3 regions of the Pseudarthrobacter sp. LMD1-1-1.1 genome follow, and region 3 is predicted to be linked to each of the others. Evidence: riboswitches for the same ligand, from Rfam matches in the RefSeq annotation. Region 3 holds a riboswitch; each other region holds the start of a gene.
The links. Region 3 has a riboswitch for thiamine pyrophosphate ahead of MRBLMD1_RS18030 (ECF transporter S component). Riboswitches for the same ligand answer to the same signal wherever they lie in the genome.

Region 1: it holds a riboswitch for thiamine pyrophosphate, as region 3 does, so the genes downstream of both, thiO (glycine oxidase ThiO) here and MRBLMD1_RS18030 (ECF transporter S component) in region 3, are expected to answer to the same signal.
Region 2: it holds a riboswitch for thiamine pyrophosphate, as region 3 does, so the genes downstream of both, thiC (phosphomethylpyrimidine synthase ThiC) here and MRBLMD1_RS18030 (ECF transporter S component) in region 3, are expected to answer to the same signal.

The regions. Positions count from the first base shown of each region.
Region 1 covers NZ_JBEGHP010000001.1:749,265-756,379, reverse strand. Annotated here, with positions in the region: gene MRBLMD1_RS03700 (glutamyl-tRNA reductase) at 1-374, shown strand, start outside; gene moeB (molybdopterin-synthase adenylyltransferase MoeB) at 496-1,695, opposite strand; gene MRBLMD1_RS03690 (TetR/AcrR family transcriptional regulator) at 1,781-2,446, shown strand; gene MRBLMD1_RS03685 (DUF3107 domain-containing protein) at 2,509-2,733, shown strand; gene MRBLMD1_RS03680 (hypothetical protein) at 2,791-3,093, shown strand; gene MRBLMD1_RS03675 (thiazole synthase) at 3,166-3,981, opposite strand; gene thiS (sulfur carrier protein ThiS) at 3,986-4,222, opposite strand; gene thiO (glycine oxidase ThiO) at 4,219-5,520, opposite strand; TPP riboswitch at 5,513-5,631, opposite strand; gene thiE (thiamine phosphate synthase) at 5,659-6,408, shown strand; gene MRBLMD1_RS03655 (RNB domain-containing ribonuclease) at 6,448-7,115, shown strand, end outside.
Region 2 covers NZ_JBEGHP010000001.1:1,120,954-1,128,068, forward strand. Annotated here, with positions in the region: gene thiC (phosphomethylpyrimidine synthase ThiC) at 1-1,612, opposite strand, end outside; TPP riboswitch at 1,608-1,715, opposite strand; gene MRBLMD1_RS05320 (amidohydrolase family protein) at 1,793-2,875, shown strand; gene MRBLMD1_RS05325 (VOC family protein) at 2,974-3,849, shown strand; gene MRBLMD1_RS05330 (hypothetical protein) at 3,991-4,443, shown strand; gene rpsP (30S ribosomal protein S16) at 4,690-5,112, shown strand; gene MRBLMD1_RS05340 (RNA-binding protein) at 5,114-5,356, shown strand; gene rimM (ribosome maturation factor RimM) at 5,473-6,018, shown strand; gene trmD (tRNA (guanosine(37)-N1)-methyltransferase TrmD) at 6,019-6,831, shown strand; gene rplS (50S ribosomal protein L19) at 7,066-7,115, shown strand, end outside.
Region 3 covers NZ_JBEGHP010000024.1:341,924-349,038, forward strand. Annotated here, with positions in the region: gene MRBLMD1_RS18020 (energy-coupling factor transporter transmembrane component T family protein) at 37-837, opposite strand; gene MRBLMD1_RS18025 (ABC transporter ATP-binding protein) at 834-2,381, opposite strand; gene MRBLMD1_RS18030 (ECF transporter S component) at 2,381-3,004, opposite strand; TPP riboswitch at 3,072-3,212, opposite strand; gene MRBLMD1_RS18035 (heme-degrading domain-containing protein) at 3,299-3,841, shown strand; gene MRBLMD1_RS18040 (iron-containing redox enzyme family protein) at 4,030-5,085, shown strand; gene MRBLMD1_RS18045 (CDGSH iron-sulfur domain-containing protein) at 5,082-5,435, shown strand; gene MRBLMD1_RS18050 (DUF4235 domain-containing protein) at 5,533-5,796, shown strand; gene mnhG (monovalent cation/H(+) antiporter subunit G) at 5,819-6,223, opposite strand; gene MRBLMD1_RS18060 (monovalent cation/H+ antiporter complex subunit F) at 6,213-6,491, opposite strand; gene MRBLMD1_RS18065 (Na+/H+ antiporter subunit E) at 6,488-7,033, opposite strand; gene MRBLMD1_RS18070 (Na+/H+ antiporter subunit D) at 7,030-7,115, opposite strand, start outside.

The DNA.
Region 1 (7,115 bases), on a different contig from region 3:
AGGGCGCCGCCAAGGCCTTCGAGCAGGAGCGCGAAGCCCGCTCCGTGGACTCCGCCATCGTTGCCCTGCGCCGCCACACCATGAACGTGCTGGACGCGGAGATGGAAAAGGTCCGTGCCCGGCACGGCTGCACCGCTGCCGCTGAAGAAGTGGAGTTCGCGCTCCGCCGCATGGTCAAGCAGTTGCTGCACGTCCCCACCGTCCGCGCCCGCGAACTCGCCGCAAACGGCCAGCAGGATGATTACGTTGCGGCGCTCGAGGCGCTGTACGGCATTACCGTCGAGCAGCCGGGCACCTCTCAGCCCGCCACAGCCGCGCCCGCAGTGGTGGAGGCCGAGTGCCCGGTGGACCACAAGGGCCGCGAAACCGCCTGAGGTTCTCCCTCCCCGACGCCCCATCACCATTTGCCCCGAAATTGGAAACGCCCCATCACTTTCTTCAGGGAAGTGATGGGGCGTTTCTCAAAAAGCCGCTAAAGGTGATGGGGCGTCCGGGTCAGTAGACGGGTTTCCCGGGTTCCACGTCCCGCACCCAGGCCAGGATCCCGCCGTCGAGATGGCTGACGCGCTGGTAGCCGGCCTGCCGGGCCGCCGCCAGGACGTTGGCGGAGCGTGTCCCGGCCTTGCAGTGGAACACGATGTCCCGGTCCTGCGGAAGTTCATCCCAGGCTTCGCCGGCCAGGATGCGTCCCTGCGGGATCAGTTTGGCCCCGTCGATCCGGACGATGTCGTACTCCCCCGACTCCCTGACGTCCACCAGTTCGAAGTCCTTGAGCCCGGCCTTGCGCGAGGCCAGCATGGTGGCCAGCTGGGTGGCCGTGACAGTGTGTTCCGTGTCCGACGGGGCGGCCGGAGCGATGCCGCAGAACGCCTCGTAGTCAGTGAGTTCCGTGATGGGCTGGGCGGCCGGGTCCTTCGACACCCGGATTTCACGCCAGCTGCCGCCCAGTGCGTCAAACAGGGCCACGCGGCCCAGCAGGGAACGTCCGACGCCGGTAATCAGCTTCACCGCTTCGGTCACCATGAGCGATCCCACGGCGGCGCACAGCATGCCGAAGACGCCGCCCTCACCGCAGGACGGCACGGAACCGGCAGGCGGCGCCTCGGGGTACAGGTCCCGGTAGGTGGGTCCGTGCTTCTCCCAGAACACACTGACCTGGCCATCGAAACGGAAAATGGAACCCCATACGTAGGGCTTTCCCAGGATGGCGGCGGCATCGTTCACCAGGTACCGGGTGGCGAAGTTGTCGGCACCGTCAAGAATGAGGTCGTACCCGCTGAACAGTTCCAGGGCATTGGACGAGTCCAGGCGTACGTTGTGCAGCCGGACGTCAACCAGCGGGTTCAGCCCGGCGATGGCATCGCGTGCCGATTCGGTCTTGGGGCGGCCCACGTCGCTGACGCCGTGGATCACCTGGCGCTGCAGGTTGCTCAGGTCAACGACGTCGTCGTCGATGATTCCGATCGTTCCCACACCAGCCGCGGCGAGATACAGCAGGGCGGGGGCACCCAGGCCGCCGGCGCCGATGACCAGCACCTTGGCGTTCTTGAGCCGCCGCTGCCCCAGCGCGCCGATCTCGGGAATGATCAGGTGCCGGGAGTACCGTTCAACCTCGGCGGGAGTGAGGCCGGCAGCCGGTTCCACCAGCGGATCCAGGGCAGGGGTTGCAACATTTGCGGTGAAAGTCGAAGCCATACTTCAATGTATGCCCCGGGATACCGCCGGGTCATATTACCCCGCAGTAAAGTGAAGGGTAACTGCAATGGAAAGAAGGACAACTGTGGTCCCTGAAGCACGGGCTGACCGTCCGGCCTCCGCCGCACCCCAAACTCCCTCCCGCCCCGCAGGCCAGCGGTCCGCCCGCCTGCCCCGGGATGAGCGCCGGGCACAGCTCCTTGCCGCGGCCCAGGAGGTGTTCGTAGCCAACGGCTACCACGGTGCGGCAATGGATGAGATTGCAGAAACTGCCCATGTGAGCAAACCGGTGCTGTACCAGCATTTTCCTTCCAAGCGCGAGCTCTACCTCGCCCTGCTGGAAAGCCATCTGGCCTCGCTGACCGAACTGATGCTGGGCGCCCTGAACTCCACCACTGACAACGATGAACGCGTCCAGGCTGTCATGCGCGCCTACTTCCACTTCATCGCCAATGACGACCAGGCCCACCGCCTGGTGTTCGAGTCCGACCTGATTAATGATCCCGATGTGAGCTCGCGGCTGGAAACGTTCAACAGGACCTTCGCCGACGCCATTGCCCGGGTCATTGCGGAGGACACCAAGCTCCCCCACCTGGAAGCGGAACTGCTGGGCCGCGGCCTGGCCGGAATGGCGCAGGTCAGCGCCCGGTACTGGCTGGAAACGGACGGCAACCTGGACCTCGATGTGGCCAGCGACCTCATCTACCGTTTAGCTTGGCGCGGAATCTCTCGCTTCCCCAAAGAGTCCTAGACTACAAATAAGACAACACCTCGTAGAGAAACACGAGTACTTTCACAGGCTGGGAGGCCCCCTTGGAAATTAAGATCGGCGTTCAGAACGTTGGCCGCGAAATCGTGCTGGAATCAACCCAGGATGCGGAGACGGTGGCCAAGGTTGTTGGCGAAGCCATTAATGAGGGCAGCGAACTGCGCCTGAAGGATGACAAAGGACGCCTGATCATTGTTCCGGGCAACGCACTGGCTTACGTGGAAATCGGTGCCGAGGAGGTCCGGCGCGTAGGTTTCGGCCAGTTCTAGTCCGGCCCGTTTCACCCTCTGCCCGTCCCCGGCCACCGCAGTTTTCCAAGGAGATCCATGCTTTCGCTGACCATCGTGGTGCTGGCAACCGTCGCCGCCGGCTTCGTCGTCTGGGCCAATGACAAGCGGCATGCCAAATACGGTGCGGCAGTTCCGGCCGGTGTTGCCGCGGGTGTTGCGGCGCTGGCCTGGATCATCCTGATGACTGCGGGCTTCGGCTACTTGCCGGGGACCACGTGGCTTCCGTGGGTCCTGCCCATGGTCCTGGGAGTAGCTGCGGCCATCGCCGCCGTCATCTACCTGGGCCGTACCCGCGCCCGCCGCGACACGGAACGCCTGACTGTTATTCTGCGGCGCTGACCGCCGGCAGGGCAGTACATACGCGTGTGGCCACCACCCATCCGGGCGGTGGCCACACCTGTTTCACGGGGGTCAGAGGAACTCCGCCCGGCCCTCCATCGCGGAGGAGGCAAGGGCGTGCTCCCGGCGCGGGATGCGCCCGGCGGCCCTGGCCATCCTGCCGGCGATCACTGCGTGCTTGAATGCCTCGCCCATGAGCGCGGGGTTCTGGGCACGCGTCACTGCCGTGGCCAGCAGGACGGCGTCGCAGCCCAGCTCCATGGCCAGCGCGGCGTCTGACGCCGTGCCGATGCCTGCATCCAAGACCACCGGCACCGACGCGCGGGAAACGATCAGCTCGATGTTGTGCGGGTTCAGGATCCCCAGTCCGGTGCCGATCGGGGCGCCCAGCGGCATGACGGCGGTGGCGCCGAGGTTCTCCAGCCGCAACGCAAGCACGGGGTCGTCATTCGTGTAGGCGAAGACCTTGAACCCGCGGTTGACCAGCTGCTCCGTGGCGTCCACGAGTTCCACGGCGTCCGGCAGGAGGGTCTGCTCGTCGGCGATGACCTCCAGTTTCACCCAGTCGGTCTCCAGGGCCTCCCGCGCCAGTTCGGCGGTCAGGACCGCATCCCTGGCCGTGAAGCAGCCGGCCGTGTTGGGCAGCACGCGGATCCCATGGTCCACCAGCAGCTGGAACAGCGAACCGGTTTCAGCCGTGGAGTACCGGCGCATGGCCACCGTGGTCAGGGCGGTGCCGGAGGCCAGCAGCGCTGCGCCCAGGCCGTCCAGGCTGGGTGCCCCGCCCGTGCCCATGATGAGCCGGGATCCGAGGGCGACGCCGTCAATCACCAGGGCGTCGGCGGCGCCCGGGTTTCCGGCGGGGTTGATGGTGCTGGTTTCGGTCATGGCGTCAGCCTCCCTGTACTGCAGTGACAAGTTCAATATCGTCGCCCTCGGCGAGCGCGGTGGCGAACCATTGGCTCCGCGGCACCACCTGGGCATTATGTGCGACGGCGACGCCCAGTTTCCCGCCGTCCGTCGCCTGTCCGTTGGGTGCCAGCGGGCGTCCGGTGACTTGGCTGACGAGCGTGGTGATGGAGGCGCCGTCGGCCACCTCGTGCGTGTTTCCGTTCAGGGTGATGTTCACGCTGTCTCCTTGATGTGGGGTGTGGTGGCGGCTGCCGCCGGCCGGGAGAACCGCTCCGGGCTGAAGGGCGACCAGCGGGAATCTGATGTCCCGTCCAGCAGTGCCGTGCAGATGGCGGCTGCGGCGGGGGTGAGCAGGACGCCGTGCCGGAAGAACCCGGTGGCGATGATGAGTCCCGGGACATGCCCGGCGGCAGGGTTTCCGGACCCCGGATCCACCGGCACGCGGCCCAGCAGGGGCGCGTTGTCAGGGGTACCGGGGCGGGCCCGGGCGGTGCACTCGAGCAGTTCCAGTTCAGCGACGGCGGGCACCAGCGCCTGCGCGTCCCGCAGCATCTGGTAGACGCCTCCGGCGCTCACGGCATCGGAGAGCGCGTCCTCGCGCTGGGTTGCCCCGATCACCACAGTCCCGTCCTGCCGGGGGACGATGTAGACGGGGACTCCGTGCACCAGCCCTCGAACCGTGGAGGTCACCAGGGGCTGGAGGTGCTGCGGAACGGCGAGACGGAGTATGTCCCCGTGGACTGGGCGCAGTGGCAGGTCGAGGCCGTCGGGCAGGCCGCCAAGGTCCCCTGCCTGCAGGCCGTTGGCCACGATGGTTTCCGTTGCCAGGACGGTGCCGCCGCCAGCCAGTGAGGTGCCGACGACGCTTCCGCCCTCCCACAGCAGGCCGGCGGCCCGGTCCGGCACGGCATACCCATCCACCGCGCCCGCGGCGGCCAGCTCCGGGGACTTCAGTGCAGCGCCCGCGAGTGCCAGCCGCATGGCCGCCACCAAACGCCGGGGATCCACCTGGTGGTCCGCGGGTGTGTCCAGGGCGCAGGCGATGGCGGGGCTGAGCAGCGGCTCGCGTTTGCGGGCTTCGCGCACGGTCAGTGGCTCCACCCCCAGTCCGTTGGCCTGTTGTACCGCGCGGAGGTCCATCAGCGCGCGGCGGTCAGCGGCGTCGGCACCCACGGCGAGTGTCGGCGTCGTCAGGTATCCGCAATCCGCCCCCGTCGCACCGGCGATCCCGGCAGCGAACCCTGGCCAGCGGGACGACGCCTCAAGCATCAGTTCCAGGAGGTCCTCCTCCTGGTAGTGCAGTTCGCTGACCGGGGCCAGCATGCCCGCGGCGGCCCAGCTGGCACCGTTTCCGGGTGAGTCATCGATCAGGGCAACGGAGCGTCCGGAACGCTGCGCCTCCCAGGCGATGCCGTGGCCCACCACTCCCCCGCCGATGACGGCGACGTCGGCACGGACGGTGGAGTTTGCGCTGGCGCCTGCGGGCCCGGGGAGATCGTCAACGGGGTTGCGCATGTGGTTCCTTCCCTACGCCGGCATTAACCGGATCAGGTCAAGCGGTCGGCTCTGACGCCCTCTCAGCCCGGCGCTTTGTGACAGCTGCCGCGGGCTCCCGCAGTACCAGCCCAGTTTAGAGGAACTAGGCTTGCAGGCATGAATGTGTCCGCCTCATCCCTGCCCGCCGGCCCCCACGCCCCAGCCTCCGCTGCCCTCCCCGCCGAAGTTGCCAACGCGGGCCACATTGACGCCCTCAAGGCAGCGCGCCTGTACCTCTGCACCGACGCACGGACCGCGCGCGGCGACTTCGCGGACTTCGTTGACGCCGCGTTTGCCGGCGGCGTGGACATCATCCAGCTGCGCGACAAGACCATCGAAGCCGCAGAGGAACTGGACCTCCTGGCAGTCCTGAAGGAAACAGCGGTACGCCATGGCCGGCTGTGGGCCGTCAACGACCGTGCGGACATCGCCGTGCTGTCCGGGGCGCCGGTGTTCCACATCGGCCAGAAGGACCTTCCGCTGCCGGCAGCGCGGACGCTGGTCAACGGCAACGCGGCCATTGGACTCTCCAGCCACACCACTGAGCAGGTGGACGCCGCGTTGGCCGCAACCGTTGGGCCGTCCGGGCTGGACTACTTCTGCGTGGGTCCGGTCTGGGCCACGCCCACCAAACCCGGCAGGGCCGCCGTCGGCCCCGAACTGGTGACATATGCCGCCGAAGCCTCCCCGCAGGCCGGAGATCCCGTGCCATGGTTTGCCATCGGCGGCATCGACCACGGAAACGTCCGCGACGTTGTGGAGGCCGGTGCCGGCAGGATCGTGGTGGTCCGCGCCATCACCGAAGCACCCGACCCCGCGGCCGCCGCCGCCTCCCTTCTCGACGCGCTGGACGGCACCGGCTCCTGAGCCTGCTTAATTCCGGGACTTGGGGATACGCTGATTTTTGTGTCACATCATCGGTTGGCCCCCAACGTCCATGACCACAAGAACGCCCTGGAAGAGGCGCTGGGCCTGCTGCGGACGGAACTTGAACTGCCAGGACCGTACCCCGCCGAAGCAGTGGAAGACGCCCGCGCCGCCATCGCCGCGCTGAAACTGCCGTCCTACGACCTGACCGCCGTCGGATTCGTGACCATCGATCCGGCGTCCTCCACGGACCTGGACCAGGCAGTGTTCATCGAACCGGACGGAAACGGCTACCGGGTCATGTACGCCATCGCCGACGTTCCGGCGTTTGTTGCTCCGGGCGGCCCGCTGGACGCCGAGACGCGGCGCCGCGGACAGACGTTCTACGCCCCGGACGGACGGATCCCGCTGCACCCCGAGGTGATCAGCGAGGGCGCCGGAAGCCTGCTGCCCGGCCAGGAGTGTTCGGCTTTCGTCTGGGACTTCACGCTCGACGGCGACGCGACAGTGCTGTCCGTCGGCGTCCGGAGGGCGCGGGTCATCAGCCGTGACAAGCTCAGCTACAAAGGCGCCCAGGCCGATCTCGACGCCGGGACTGCCTCCCCCGTACTGGGCCTGCTCCGCGAGGTGGGACTGAAGCGGGTGGCGCTGGAACGGGCACGCGGGGGCGCCAGCCTGAACATGCCTGAGCAGGAGATCGTCCAGTT
Region 2 (7,115 bases), on a different contig from region 3:
CGGGAAGCGTCTCGTCGTGGAACGCCTCCGCGGTCACAGGATCCAGGGACAGGGCGAACTGGTCGCGCCAGCGGAATTCGAACCGTGCCTTGGACAGGGCGTCGTCCCGTTCGTGCGCCCCCGGGTGGCCCTTGGCCAGGTCCGCCGCGTGCGCCGCGATCTTGTAGGTGATGACACCCGTCTTGACGTCGTCCTTGTTGGGCAGGCCCAGGTGTTCCTTCGGCGTGACGTAGCAGAGCATGGCGGTCCCGTACCGGGCAATCTCGGTGGCGCCGATTGCCGACGTGATGTGGTCGTAGCCGGGAGCGATGTCGGTGACCAGCGGGCCCAAGGTATAGAAGGGCGCACCCTTGCACAGCTCCTGCTGCCGTTCCACGTTCTCACGGACCAGGTGGAAGGGAACGTGGCCGGGCCCCTCCACCATCACCTGGACGTCGTATTCCCAGGCCCGCTGCGTCAGCTCGGCGAGCGTGTCCAGCTCCGCGAACTGCGCGGCGTCGTTGGCGTCCGCCGTGGAACCAGGGCGGAGGCCGTCACCCAGGGAGAAGGCGACGTCGTATTTGGCGAAGATTTCACACAGCTCGTCGAAGTGCGTGTACAGGAAGTTCTCCTGGTGGTGGGCCAGGCACCAGCCGGCCATGATGGAGCCGCCGCGCGACACGATGCCGGTCACCCGGTTGGCCGTGAGCGGGACATAGCGGAGCAGCACGCCGGCGTGGATGGTCATGTAGTCCACACCCTGCTCGCACTGTTCGATCACGGTGTCGCGGAAGATCTCCCATGTGAGTGCGTTGGCCTCGCCGTTGACCTTTTCCAGCGCCTGGTAGATCGGCACCGTCCCGATCGGCACGGGGGAGTTGCGGATGATCCACTCCCGCGTGGTGTGGATGTCGTCGCCGGTGGAGAGGTCCATGACGGTGTCGGCACCCCACTGAGTGGCCCACTGCAGCTTGTCCACCTCCTCCGCGATGGAGCTCGTCACCGCGGAGTTGCCAATGTTCGCGTTGATTTTCACCAGGAAAGCCTTGCCAATGATCATCGGCTCGGATTCCGGATGGTTGATGTTGTTCGGGATGATGGCCCTGCCGGCGGCAACCTCGCTGCGGACCAGTTCAACGTCGCAGTTTTCGCGCAGCGCCACGAAGCGCATTTCCTGCGTGACGATTCCCTGCCGGGCATAGTGCATCTGCGTCACCGTCCGGCCGTCGACGGCGCGGCGTGGCACCGGCTGTGCGCCCTTCCACTCCGCGGAGGCAGCGCCGCGGCGCACGGCCGAGCGGCCGTCGTCGAGCAGGTTGCGCTCCCGGCCGCCGTAGGGCTCGGTGTCCCCGCGCGCGGCGATCCACTCTGCGCGGAAGGGCTGCAGCCCGCGGACGGGGTCGCTGCCGGGTCCGGCAGTCCGGTAGGTCCGGAAGGGTGCGTTCGGCTGGCCGTTGGGTGACGGCTCAAGGGAAATTTCCGTCACCGGTACCCGGATCCCGGACGCCTCGTCCGCAAGGTAGGCGAGGGAATGGGACTTCAGTGACTGGGTTACCTGCGGAACTGATGTGTCGCCGGGCTCCCCGGCGGACGGCAGCAGGGCAGGGTTCAACTGGGTGTTTTGCGTACTCAAGGGAATACTCACTTCCTTCGCCGGCATTACCCGGACAGGTTCAACGGTCGCAGGCTGCGTCAGCCCGATCTCAGCCCCTGCAAGGGCACCCGTGTGGTCAGGAACGAAGCTACCACAGGCCCCTGACCCAGGCTTGTCATAATTGCGGTGCTAGCCTGACCGGGCATCGAAAGGAGCCCCATGGCAGACATCATCCACTTCCGTGGACCCGTCCTGACCGCGCCGGACCGGGTGCGGCATGGACTGTGGTCGGTGGACGGAAGGCTCACGTTCAACAAGCCGGACACTCCTCCCGGCCGGGTACTCGACGGATGGGTCCTGCCGGGCTTCGTGGACGCCCACTGCCACATCGGCCTGGGCCCCGCAGGCCCCGTGGAGCCCGCAGCCGCCAGGGACCAGGCGCAGGCGGACCTCAACGCCGGAACCCTCTTGGTCCGGGATGCCGGCTCGCCGGCGGATACCCGCTGGATGCAGGGTGGCAGGGACTTCCCGGTGTTGATCCGTGCCGGGCGCCATATCGCCCGGACGCGCCGTTACCTGCGGGGCTTCGCTGAGGAAGTTGAACCGGACGGCCTCGTGGAGGCCGTCCGCAAGCAGGCGCGCGACGGCGACGGCTGGGTCAAGCTGGTGGGTGACTGGATTGACCGCAGCGCCGGTGACCTGGCGCCGTCGTTTCCCGCCGCCGTCGTCCGCGATGCCGTCCAGGCGGCGCACGACGAAGGCGCCAGGGTGACGGCGCACTGCTTCGCCGAAGACACCCTGGACCAGGTGCTGGACGCCGGCATCGACTGCGTCGAGCACGCCACCGGGCTCCTGTCCCGCCACCTGCCCCGGTTCGTGGAGCAGGGCGTACCGATCGTGCCCACGCTCATCAATATCGCCACCTTCCCCGACATTGCCGCCCAGGCGGACGCGAAATTCCCGCGCTATGCAGCCCACATGCGCGCCTTATGGGAACGCAGGCTCGAGCGGGTGGCGGAAGCCCACGCAGCGGGTGTGCGCATCTTTGCCGGCACCGATGCCGGCAGCGTGATCCGGCACGGCGGGATCACCGACGAAATCCTCGCCCTGCACGCCGCCGGCCTCCCCATGGACGCGGCCCTCGACTCCGCCTGCTGGGCAGCACGCAGCTGGCTGGGAGCGGATGGAGTGGAAGAGGGGGCCCGCGCCGACGTCGTCGTATGCCGGGAAGATCCGCGGGCTGTACCGGAGGCCATTACGGCGCTGGAGCACGTGGTGCTGGGCGGGCGGATCATTCGCTGACAAACGGTTCACGGGGACTTGGAATAAATTGAAGCTTCAAGTAATTTTAATAGGTGACAGGCCGCCAATGGGACGGCCGCCAATGCAAGGAGCCTTCAATGACCGCATCAGCCAGCAGCCAGGATCTTCTTCCTGCCGACCTCGCCATGGGCACCGTGATGCTCAAAGTGGGCGACATGAAGGTCATGACCGACTACTACCAGCGTGCGCTGGGCCTTGAGGTGGTGGCGGAGCAGGACGGCGGGCTCTACCTTGGCCGCCTGGGCCGGCCGTTGGTCCACCTTGCGCCGGCTCCCGGACTGCACCTTCCCGGCAGGGGAGAGGCGGGCCTGTTCCACACCGCGCTGCTCTTCGAGGACCAGGCCTCCCTGGCCGCGACCGTCGCCACTGCTGCCCAGTACGAGCCGCGGGCCTTCACGGGCAGTGCCGACCACCTGGTCAGCGAAGCCTTCTACTTCACCGACCCCGAGGGCAACGGCATCGAGCTGTACTGGGACCGCCCCCGCAGCAACTGGTCCTGGAACGGGACCGACGTGGTCATGGACAGCCTGGCGCTTCCGCCGCAGCGCTACCTTGAGCAGTACCTCACCGAGGAGTCCCTGGAAGGCCAGCGGCAGACGGCGGCCGGCGTAGGCCACGTCCACCTCCAGGTTGGCGATGTGCAGACCGCCCGCGACTTCTATGTGGGAACGCTCGGTTTCGAAAAGACCGCGGGTTGGCACGGGCAGGCACTGTTCGTCTCCGCAGGCCGCTACCACCACCACATGGCCATGAACGTCTGGAACAGCCGCGGCGCAGGTCCGCGCAAGGACACCCTTGGGCTGGGTGAGGTGCTCATCGAGGTTCCGTCAGGGGACGACGTCGGGGCGCTGACCGACCGCCTGAAGGTTGCCGGGGTGCCCGCCCACCATACCGGTTCGGAACTCAGGTTCGAGGACCCGTGGCGGAACCGGATCCGCGTGGCCGTCCGCTGATTAATCCCGCTCCGGGCCACGCTGCGCGGGCGGACCGCGGGTGTGCGCCGGCCGCCCCGCAGCTACTAGGCTGATCCCGTACGGCCGGGCGGCAGGCAGCGCCCGGCGCGCAGCTCCGCCAACGGAAGAAGGGCACCAGCCATGGGCTTCACCGAGATCTTTGTCGCCACCCATGACGCCGCGCTGAAACGCGCCGGCCTCCTTGATGAAGGACGCGGCTCCGCGGACGGCGCTGCTGCCGGCCAGGCCGTGCGGATCCAGGGCATCAGCGACTTCGAGGTGGAGCAGCTCGGCGATCTTGCCGGGACGGCCGTCCACGCCGGCGGGGCCGATTATGAGCTGACCATGGTCGATGTCGCCAGCGACTCCCTCCTTGCCGTTCCGCCGGCAATGGTCCGGGCCCTGGCCGACCTGCTCACCTATGAAACCGAGGGCGAAGGCAACGTCCTTGACGACGTGGCGGAGCAATGGGCCGCCCAGGAGGACATGCCGTTTGATGCCGCCCAGGCGCGGACGTACGTGCAGCAGCTGGCGGAACTTGCTGCCGGAATCGACGATTCCGAACGGACCGGGCTGTACGTCTGGTCCGCCTGACCCTTCCCGGTCCGTTTTCGGAACTGCCCTGCGGGCCGCAGGCAGTCTTCGGGCGGCCTGCGGCGCCACGGACGGCAGTGCCAAGTCGAAATAACAGCGCTCATCTGGCACAATAAACAGGTACTCGATCTGCGTGGCCCCTCTCTCCGCGTCCGGATCCTGTCCTTCGAGCCCGCAAGTATGGCCCGCCCCACGGGTGCAGAACGCCGGGTTCACCCCTTTTCTGAAACAGGAGTGACCACAAAAGTGGCCGTAAAGATTCGCCTTAAGCGCTTCGGCAAGATGCGCGCCCCGTACTACCGCATCGTCGTCGCGGACTCACGCACCAAGCGTGACGGCCGCGCCATCGAGGAAATCGGCAAGTACCACCCCACCGAAGAGCCCTCGTTCATCGAGGTCAACTCCGAGCGTGCACAGTACTGGCTGTCCGTCGGCGCCCAGCCGTCCGAGCAGGTTGCCGCGATCCTGAAGATCACCGGTGACTGGCAGAAGTTCAAGGGCCTGCCGGGCCAGGAAGGCACCCTCAAGACCAAGGTCGAGAAGGAAGCTTTCGTTGCCCCGGAAAAGGGCTCGGTCATCATCCCGGAAGCCATCACCAAGAAGGCTTCCAAGTCTGACGCTGCCGAGGCCCCGGCCGACGCCGAAGCTGAGACCACCGAGGCTGAGTAGATTGCTGGCAGAAGCGCTGGAGCACCTGGTCCGCGGAATCGTTGATTCCCCGGACGACGTCAAGGTCAGTTCCAAGAGCAACCGCCGCGGGGACACCCTCGAGGTGCGCGTTCACCAGGACGACCTCGGACGGGTGATTGGCCGCCAGGGCCGCACCGCGCGCGCTTTGCGCACCGTGGTGGCTGCACTGGCCGGCGGCGAACCGGTACGGGTCGACGTCGTCGACACCGACCGTCGCCGCTGAGCGCTCGGCAATACCACTTTTTGCTCCGGCCCCTCCACCACCAGGTGGAGGGGCCGGAGTTCTTTCACAACAAAGTGCTTTCAGTAGAAACACCACAACGCGGAACAGAGGAACAGATGCAGCTACAGGTGGCACGGATTGGCAAGCCGCACGGCATTCGCGGGGAAGTCACCGTCCAGGTGTTGACCGACGCCCCGGAGGACAGGTTTGTCCCCGGAACGGAGTTCGTGGTCCAGCCTGCCTCGGCCGGTCCCCTGACCGTGAGCAGTGCGCGCTGGAACAAGGACATCCTGCTGCTCGGTTTTGAGGAAGTGGCGGACCGGAACCGTGCCGAAACCCTCCGCGGAGCCAAGCTCTTCATCGAAACCGAAGAGCTGGACGAGGACGACGACGAGGGCTGGTACGAGCACGAACTGGTCGGCCTGGAAGCACGGGTCGGGTCCCAGGTGGTGGGCAAAGTGACAGCCCTGAACACCATGCCGGTCCAGGACCTGCTGGTGGTCACCACCCCGGGCGGCGACGAAATCCTCATCCCGTTCGTGGAGCAGATCGTCCCTGAGGTGAACATCGAGGAAGGCTTCATCCTCCTCACCCCGCCGGACGGCCTTTTCGACGTCAACTCGGACGAAGCCGCCGCCCCGGAAGCCGAAGGCAACGCCTAGATGCGGATCGACGTCGTCAGTATCTTCCCCGAATACCTTGCCCCGCTCGAACTCTCATTGATCGGCAAGGCCCGCCAGGACGGCATCCTGGACCTGCACGTCCACGACCTGCGCAGCTTCACCGCGGACAAGCACCGTTCCGTCGACGACACCCCGTACGGCGGCGGCGCCGGCATGGTCATGAAGCCCGAGCCCTGGGCTCAGGCACTCGCGGCAGTGGCCGACGGGCGCCCGGACCCGGACCGCAAGCCCGTGCTGATCGTCCCCTCGCCCGCCGGCGAGCGGTTCACCCAGGCCCTTGCTTACGAACTGGCTGAGGAACAGCACCTCGCGTTTGCGTGCGGACGGTACGAGGGCATCGATGAGCGGGTCATCGAATGGGCGCAGGAGCACTTCACTGTCCGTCCGGTGAGCCTGGGCGACTACGTCCTCAACGGCGGGGAAGTGGCCGTCCTGGCCATGGTGGAGGCCATTGGCCGCCTGCTGCCCGGGGTGGTGGGAAATCCCGAGTCGCTGGTGGAGGAATCCCACTCGGACGGGCTCCTGGAGTACCCGGTCTACACCAAGCCCTCCGTCTGGCGGGACCGCGAAGTGCCCCCGGTGCTCCTCAGCGGCAACCACGGCCGGATCGCCCAGTGGCGCCGCCACGAACAGTACCGCCGCACCGCGGAGCGCCGTCCGGACCTGCTGGAAGGGTTCGATGCCGGCAGCCTCCCGCGCGCCGACCGCATCGAACTGCACAACCTTGGTTACGACGTCGTGGACGGCAGGCTTGCCCGCCGGCCCGGGATGGCAGCTGAACGCCAGGACTAGCGCCGCCGGAATTGGCGTAACCCTGCCGTTATGGCAAAATTAACCCTTGTGTCTGCTGGGTCCGCACCTGCCACAGGGGGTTGCGCGGCCAACAGCCGGACAACCGGCCCCATCAACCCTTGAAGCGGCCGGAGACTTTACTTCGGCGGCGAGACCCGGCCTGCATTCCAGCAGCCCGACTTGCCTGCCGTGACCCAAAGTGAATGACCTGTGGCGTTCACCAGGAGTGCAATTATGCATATTCTCGATTCCGTCGATGCAGCCTCGCTGCGCAACGATGTTCC
Region 3 (7,115 bases):
CGATAGGGAGCCCCGCCTGTCCCCCGAGCGGGTGGCTTAACTCCCCAGCCACACCATATTCCAGGTACCGGCCGTAACAGCTGCGAAAAGGGCGAGTCCGGCCACCAGGACGCCGCCTGCCACCACCCAGAGGTCCAGCGGGCTGAAGGTGGACACCCGGGCCCAGGTCCGCCGGCCGCCGCCGAAACCCCTCGCCTCCATGGTGACGGCGAGCCTCGATGCACGGCGGATGGCCTGGACCAGCAGCCCGAAACTTTGCCCCAGCGTCGCCGTCACCCGCTGCCCCAGGCTGCCCCGGGCCCCTACGCCGCGGGCACGCCGCGCCATCCCGATGGTCTGCCATTCCTCGGCCATGAGCCCCACCAAACGCATCGCAGCCAGGGTTCCCAGGACGAACCGGTGCGGCAGGCGCGCCTTCTGCGCGAGCGCATCGGCGAGGTCGGTGGGATCGGTGCAGCTCATCAGGAGCACCGCCGGGAGGGCGATCGCAAAACCGCGCAGCAGGAATCCGATGCCGAGCTGGAGGGAACCCTCGCTCATGGTCCAGATGCCGGCGTCGAGCAGGATCCTGCCGCTGTCCGGTGCCAGGATGGCGGTGCTCCAGCCCCCGACGGCAGCGGCGAGGATCAGCGGCCAGCCACGCTGCCACAGCAGGGACAAAGTGAGGCCGGCCAGGGGAAACAACAGAAGTTCGAACACCAGGGCCACGGACGCGGACACCCAGTCGATGGACAGCGCCAGGACGGCCGTGATGAGCAGGACGGCCGCGAACTTGCTCAAAGGGTTGGCGCGGGCAAGAAGGGCGTGGTTGCCGCTCAAGGTGAGTTGCTGCCTCATGGCGCCACCGCTTCCGCCACGGCCATCCGCAGTTCCGCCCCGCCCAGCGCCTCCGTGAATTCGGCATCATGGGTCACGGCTACGACCGCGGTGCCGCCATCAAGGAGCTCGGACAGGAACGATGCCAGCTCGGCCCAGGTATTGGCATCCTGGCCGAACGTGGGCTCGTCCAGGATCAGCACCTGGGGGCTGGCGGCCAGGACGGTGGCCACGGACAACCGGCGCTTCTCACCGCCGGAGAGCGTATAGGGGTTGGCGTCCACCAGCTGGGTAAGGCGCAGCCGCTCCAGCAGTTCCTCAACCCGGTCCTCGCCGTGCCCCAGGTGCCGCGGGCCGAAGAGCAGCTCGTCAAGGACCTTTCCGGTGACGAACTGGTGCTCCGGCTCCTGGAACACCGTGCCCACCCGCGAAATCAGCTGCTCGGCCTTCCACTTGTACGGATCGATGCCGGCGCCGCGGCTGAGGTCCAGCGTGGCGGACACCTTTCCGGCCACCGGCTCAAGCAGCCCTGCGAGGGTCAGCGCGAACGTGGACTTGCCGGCACCGTTGGCGCCGGTGATGGCAAGGGCCTGCCCGGCACGGACCTGCGCGGCCACGCCCTCCTGAACCGGGACCGGCGGGATCTTCCGGAAGCCTTTGCGGCGGGGGCGTTCGCGGGAGACGCCCAGCTGCTCTGCGGCCAGCAGGAGGCTGCCTGCACCGGGAGCCGGGACGGCGGCGCGGGCGCGTGTGGCCGGCACATACCCGGGCACCCACACGCCGGCAGCGGCCAGCATGGTCCGCGCCTCCGTAAGGACGCGGTCCGGCGGCCCGTCCAGGAGCACTGCAGGATCCGCGGCGGAGCCGGGCTGCAGGACCACGATCCGGTCCACGAGGTCCTTCCAGACGGACACCCGGTGCTCCACCACCACCAGCGTCGCCCCGGTTTTGTCCAGGGAGCGGGCCACGGCGTCGCGGACCTCCAGCACGCCGTCCGGGTCCAGGTTGGCGGTGGGCTCGTCCAGCAGGATCAGTCCGGGACGCATTGCCAGGATGCCCGCCAGCGCCAGGCGCTGCTTTTGGCCGCCGGAGAGGGCCGACGTCGGGTGGTCCAGCGGGAGGTGGGCGAGCCCGACGTCGGCAAGGGCCTCGTGAACGCGCGGCCAGATGGCGTCGCGGGGCACCGCAAGGTTTTCGGCGCCGAAGGCGACGTCGTCCCCCACCCGCGACAGGACCACCTGGGTCTCCGGGTCCTGCTGCATGAGACCGGCGCGGCCGCGCCGTGCCCGTGGCGGGGCTCCGTCCACCAGCAGCGAACCGGACTCGTCGGCGTCGCCTGCCTCGCCGTCGTCGTTGATGTCTCCCAGGACGCCGGCCAGGGCGTGCAGCAGCGTGGACTTCCCGGCGCCGGAAGGCCCCAGCAGGAGCACCCGCTCCCCGGGGGCGATGTCCAGGTCAAGGCCGTGGACGGCGGGCTTGGCCCTTCCGGCGTGCCGCCATCCCCAGCCGCGGGCGGCGATGGCGGCAGGCCGGACCGTGCCGGAGGCGTCCTGGGAGGGTGCCATCAGGAGAAGACGGGCTCCGTGGCAGCCTTGCGGGACGCGAAGGAGCTCAGCACGCCGGTGCGGGCCAGGCCGCGGGTGGCAAGCCAGGACAAAGCGCCCGCAAGGATGGCCCCGGAAAGGGTGGTCAGCACGATGTAGGCGAGCTTGTCCGCGCCGGAGTAGGCAATGTTCCAGCCCCACGGGGCAAACGAGTCATTCAGGCCGCAGAAGAACCCTGCCGCGGCGCCGGCCAGCAGCGATACAGGCAGGTTGAACTTGCGGTAGACGAAGATCGCGAAAATGATTTCCGCGCCCAGGCCCTGGATGAAACCCGAGAACAGGACCGAGGCGCCGTACTGGGAACCCATCAGCAGTTCGCCGGTGGCGGCTACGGTCTCGCAGAACAGGGCGGCTCCGGGCTTGCGGATGATGAGCATGCCCAGCACCCCGGGAATCATCCAGCCGCCCGCCAGCAGTCCGGTCAGGGGCGGGTAGGCGGCGTTCATGGGGGCGGACAGTGCGGCGGCCCCCTGATCCCATGCCCAGAAGATGACGCCGCCCGCGATGGCCACCAGGGCGGCGACGACGATGTCCACGACGCGCCAGGACTTACTGGTGGTCTTCTTGATTGCTGCAGTACTCATGTGATCCTCCTGGGAAACAGGAGGGGAAAGTGGACCCGGCTGCCGGCCTGTGGCCGTGCATCCGCGACACTTTGAGAACTCGACTCCCTTGCGCCGGTACTAACCGGATCAGGTTCGAGGGTCTGCGGCTGTCCGCACTCTCAGCGCCCACCTGCGGTGCCCGGCCTGTGCCAGGATGCCCGACGGCGGCGCTCCCCTGTCGTTTTTAGTGTTGCTTTGTGGTTGGGTAACGCTGTTTATTTCGCCCAGTTGGGCGTGGTCAAGTTTACACCTGGCAGGAGTAGATTGAGGGCCATGACCGCCAATCCACCGGATGTGACCGGGTTCGATCCTGATTCTGGCGACGCCCAGCCGGAGGGCTCACTGGAGGCTCAGATTGCCCGGATTGAGGCGGAGGTCCGGGAGCTCCAGTTTCCCGGCTTCTCGCTGGACGATGCGTTGAACCTTGGCCTGCTCCTCGTTGAACTGGGCAAGGAGCGGTCGTTGCCCATCGCCATCGACATCGCCAAGGGTGAGCAGGTGCTGTTCCATGTCGCGCTTCCGGGCGCCACGCCTGACAACGGCCACTGGATCCGGGCCAAGCAGCGCACTGCCCTCCGGTACGAGGCGCCCTCCCTCCTGGTGGGACTGCGTGGCCGGCTGGGCGGCGGCCGGATCGAGGACAACGCCTGGTTCGACCAGTCCCGCTACGCGGCACACGGGGGCGCGTTTCCGATCCACGTCACGGGCGTTGGGGTGGTGGCTTCCGTGGCGGTGTCCGGACTGCCGCAGCTGCAGGACCACGAACTGGTGGTTGAGGCACTGCGCGACATCCTGGGGTCGGCGCTGGACGAGTAGCGCCGGCCAACCAGCCCTGGCTGACCAGGCGCAGCGGGACAAGCACCCGTACATGCCAGGCGGCAGCAGGCTGCTTAGCTTTCATTAGTAATCATGCTTACTATGTTGTCCCCGGGGTACGACACCAAAGGGAATGGGGGCACCATCGGCGCCCCTTCCCGGAACCGGCGCGGCAATCAAGGAGCACCATGAGAATCCCGGACACCAGAGGCCCCATCAGCAGCGCCCTCTTTGCGGCCCTGTCCAAGGCCCCTGATGCAGCCACGCCCGAGCTGGACGGGCTGTACCGGCTGGTAGCGGGGCAGGTGGCCGGAACCGGTGACATCATCGCCGACGAAGACATCCAGCTGTCCCTCTTTTGCCTCTACGAACTGCATTATTCGGGCCTGGACGGGGTCAGCGACGCCTGGGAGTGGGAACCGGCCCTGATCAGGGTCCGGCGCCTGATCGAGGAACCCTTCGAAGCCGCCCTTCGTGCCGCCGCACGCCAGGCCGCCGGTGACGCCGACCTGGCCGCCGGGATTGCCATGACCAGCGATGCCGTTGCCGACGTCCTTTTTGGCCTCGCCTCTATGGACACCGGTCCCAGCGTTTCCCGCTTTGTCGCACGGAAGGCAAGCCTGGAGCAGCTCAAAGAGTTCCTGATCCACAAGTCCGTGTACCAGTTGAAGGAAGCCGATCCACACACCTGGGCCATTCCGCGGCTCACCGGCCGGGCCAAGGCTGCCCTCGTGGAAATCCAGGCCGACGAATACGGCGGCGGCAGGCCGGAACGGATGCACAGCGCGCTGTTTGCCCGGACCATGCGCGGGCTGGGCCTGGATGACAGGTACGGCGCCTACGTCGACACCATCCCGGCCGTCTCCCTCGCATCCGTGAACCTCATGTCGCTGTGCGGCCTGAACCGGCGGCTCCGCGGGGCCATCACCGGCCACCTGGCCATCTACGAAATGACCTCATCCCAGCCCAACCGCTTCTACGGCAACGGATTCCGCCGGCACGGTTTCGCCGCGGACGTCACCCACTACTTCGATGAGCATGTGGAGGCGGACGCCGTGCATGAACAGATTGCCGGGCGGGACCTCGCCGGCGGCCTGGTTGAAGCAGAGCCAAAGCTCCTTGCGGACGTCCTGTTCGGCGCCACCGCCGTCATGGCGATCGACGGCCGCGTCTCCGCCCACCTCCTGTCCTCCTGGGAAGCCGGGGAAACATCGCTCCGGGCGGCCGTGCCGGCGGCAGCGTGACAAGCTCGCGGCAGGCCTACGACGATTCTGCGAAGCCGCAGCGGCTGGGCGCCGAGGAAACCGGAAACAACAATGAATGTGGTGCAGGCATGAACTTCGAACAGCATGGAACACGGCCGGACGTGGAGCAGGAACCCGCCCCCGGCTCGATCGTGGTGTGCCCCGATGGTCCCCTCATTGTCAGGGGTGACTTCGAGATCGTTACCCCTTCCGGCGACGCCGTGCCCAGGGAGCGGAGGACCGTCGCCCTGTGCCGGTGCGGGGCGTCCGCCATCAAGCCCTATTGCGACGGCACCCACAAGATGATCAAGTTCCGCACCGAACCCAAGGGCGGCCAGCCCCCGGCCTGACCACAGAGCCGCCCGCCGGCCACGCCCTGCCCGGACCAGCCCGGGTGTGAGGCTAGGCTGGGACCAGTCCGTTTTCCGCCCGCAAGGAGTACCAGCAATGAACCTTCTCATCAAACTGCTCGGGACCGCCGTGAGCCTAGGCGCAGGCCTGGCCGGCACCAAGCTGGTCAACACCATCTGGGAAAAGACCACGGGGCAGAAAGCCCCCACCGGCAAGAACGAGGACGTCCCCACCAGCCTCCGGTCTGCTTTGACCTTCGCGCTGATCTCGGCGTCTGTCAGTGCCATCATCCAGGTCCTGGCCAACCGCGGCACCCAGCGCGCCATCACCCGGTTCGCCAAGACGCAGGACATCGTCTAGCTGCCCAAAGCTTCGCTTAGCGTTACCGGCCGTCGTCGGAACTGTCCTCCAGGGCGGTCTCGGCGGCGGCTTTTTGCACCACGGCTTCCAGCTCGTCGGCTGTGAGCAGCTCCCGGTGCAGGTGCTTGGTGCGGTAGCCGGCCCGGCCCACCATGTGGGCGGATACGGGCACCGTGAGCAGCTGGAAGATCCATGCCACAGCCAGGACCGGCCACACCCACCAGGTCCGCATCTGCAGCCCAATGGCGGCCAGCAGCAGGAACAGGCCCAGGACCTGGGGCTTGGTGGCGGCATGCATGCGGCTCAGCAGGTCCGGGAAGCGCAGCAGGCCAATCGCCGCGCCCAGGGACATGAGCGCGCCCACCACCATGAACACTGCCGAGACAGCGTCGATCCAGGCATCCGGCCCGGAAAAGTCAGGATTCATTGGGCTTCACCCTCCGGTCCGCCACGAACCGGGCCACCGTCACGGACCCGATGAACCCGATGATGGAGATGGCCACCACCAGCATCAGGTTGTTCAAGTGCCGGTTCACTGCCATATCGATGCACAGCGCCCCGCCCAGGATGGCGAGCAGGACGTCGGCGGCCAGGACCCGGTCCAGCAGCGACGGGCCTCGGGCGATCCGAAGGATGGCACCCGCCGCGGCCAGCGAGAAAATGACGGCCGTAACGGCCAGGACAACGTTCATCATGCGGTGGCCTCCATTCGCACTTCTTCGAGTTCCTCGCGGCTGCCCATGATGCGGATCAGGCCGGCTTCAATGGAACGGACTTCGTTCCGCAGGCCCTCCACGTCCTGTTTTGAGGTGATGTTAAGGGCGTGCAGGTAGAGGGTGGACGTGGAACGGTCCACCTCCACCACCAGCGAGCCCGGGATCAGGGAGATCACATGGCCGGTGGCGGTGACGATCAGGTCCTGGTGGCTCCTCAGCTTCACCGCGACGACGGCGTTGGTCACCTTGGGTCCGCGGGCCGTTGCCAGGTACAGTACCTGGGCGCTGGCCACCACCACCTTGCCGACGAAGGCCAGCGCAAAGGGCACGGCGTAGAGGATATTGAAGCGGCCGCTGAGCTCCACCGGCGGAAGGTAGAAGAGCCGGGCCACGCCCACGGCCAGGAGGGCACCGAACAACAGGTTTCCGGGGCTGAAATCCTGCCACAGGGCGCCCCAGACGATCACCAGCCAGACCAGCAGCGGCAGCTCCTGGCGCAGCGAAATACGTTTGCGGCTCATCGCCCTCCTCCCCCGGCGGTTGTGCCCGGGACGGAAGTACCGTCGCCCAGCACCGCCTCGATGTACGGCGTCCGGTCAAGCA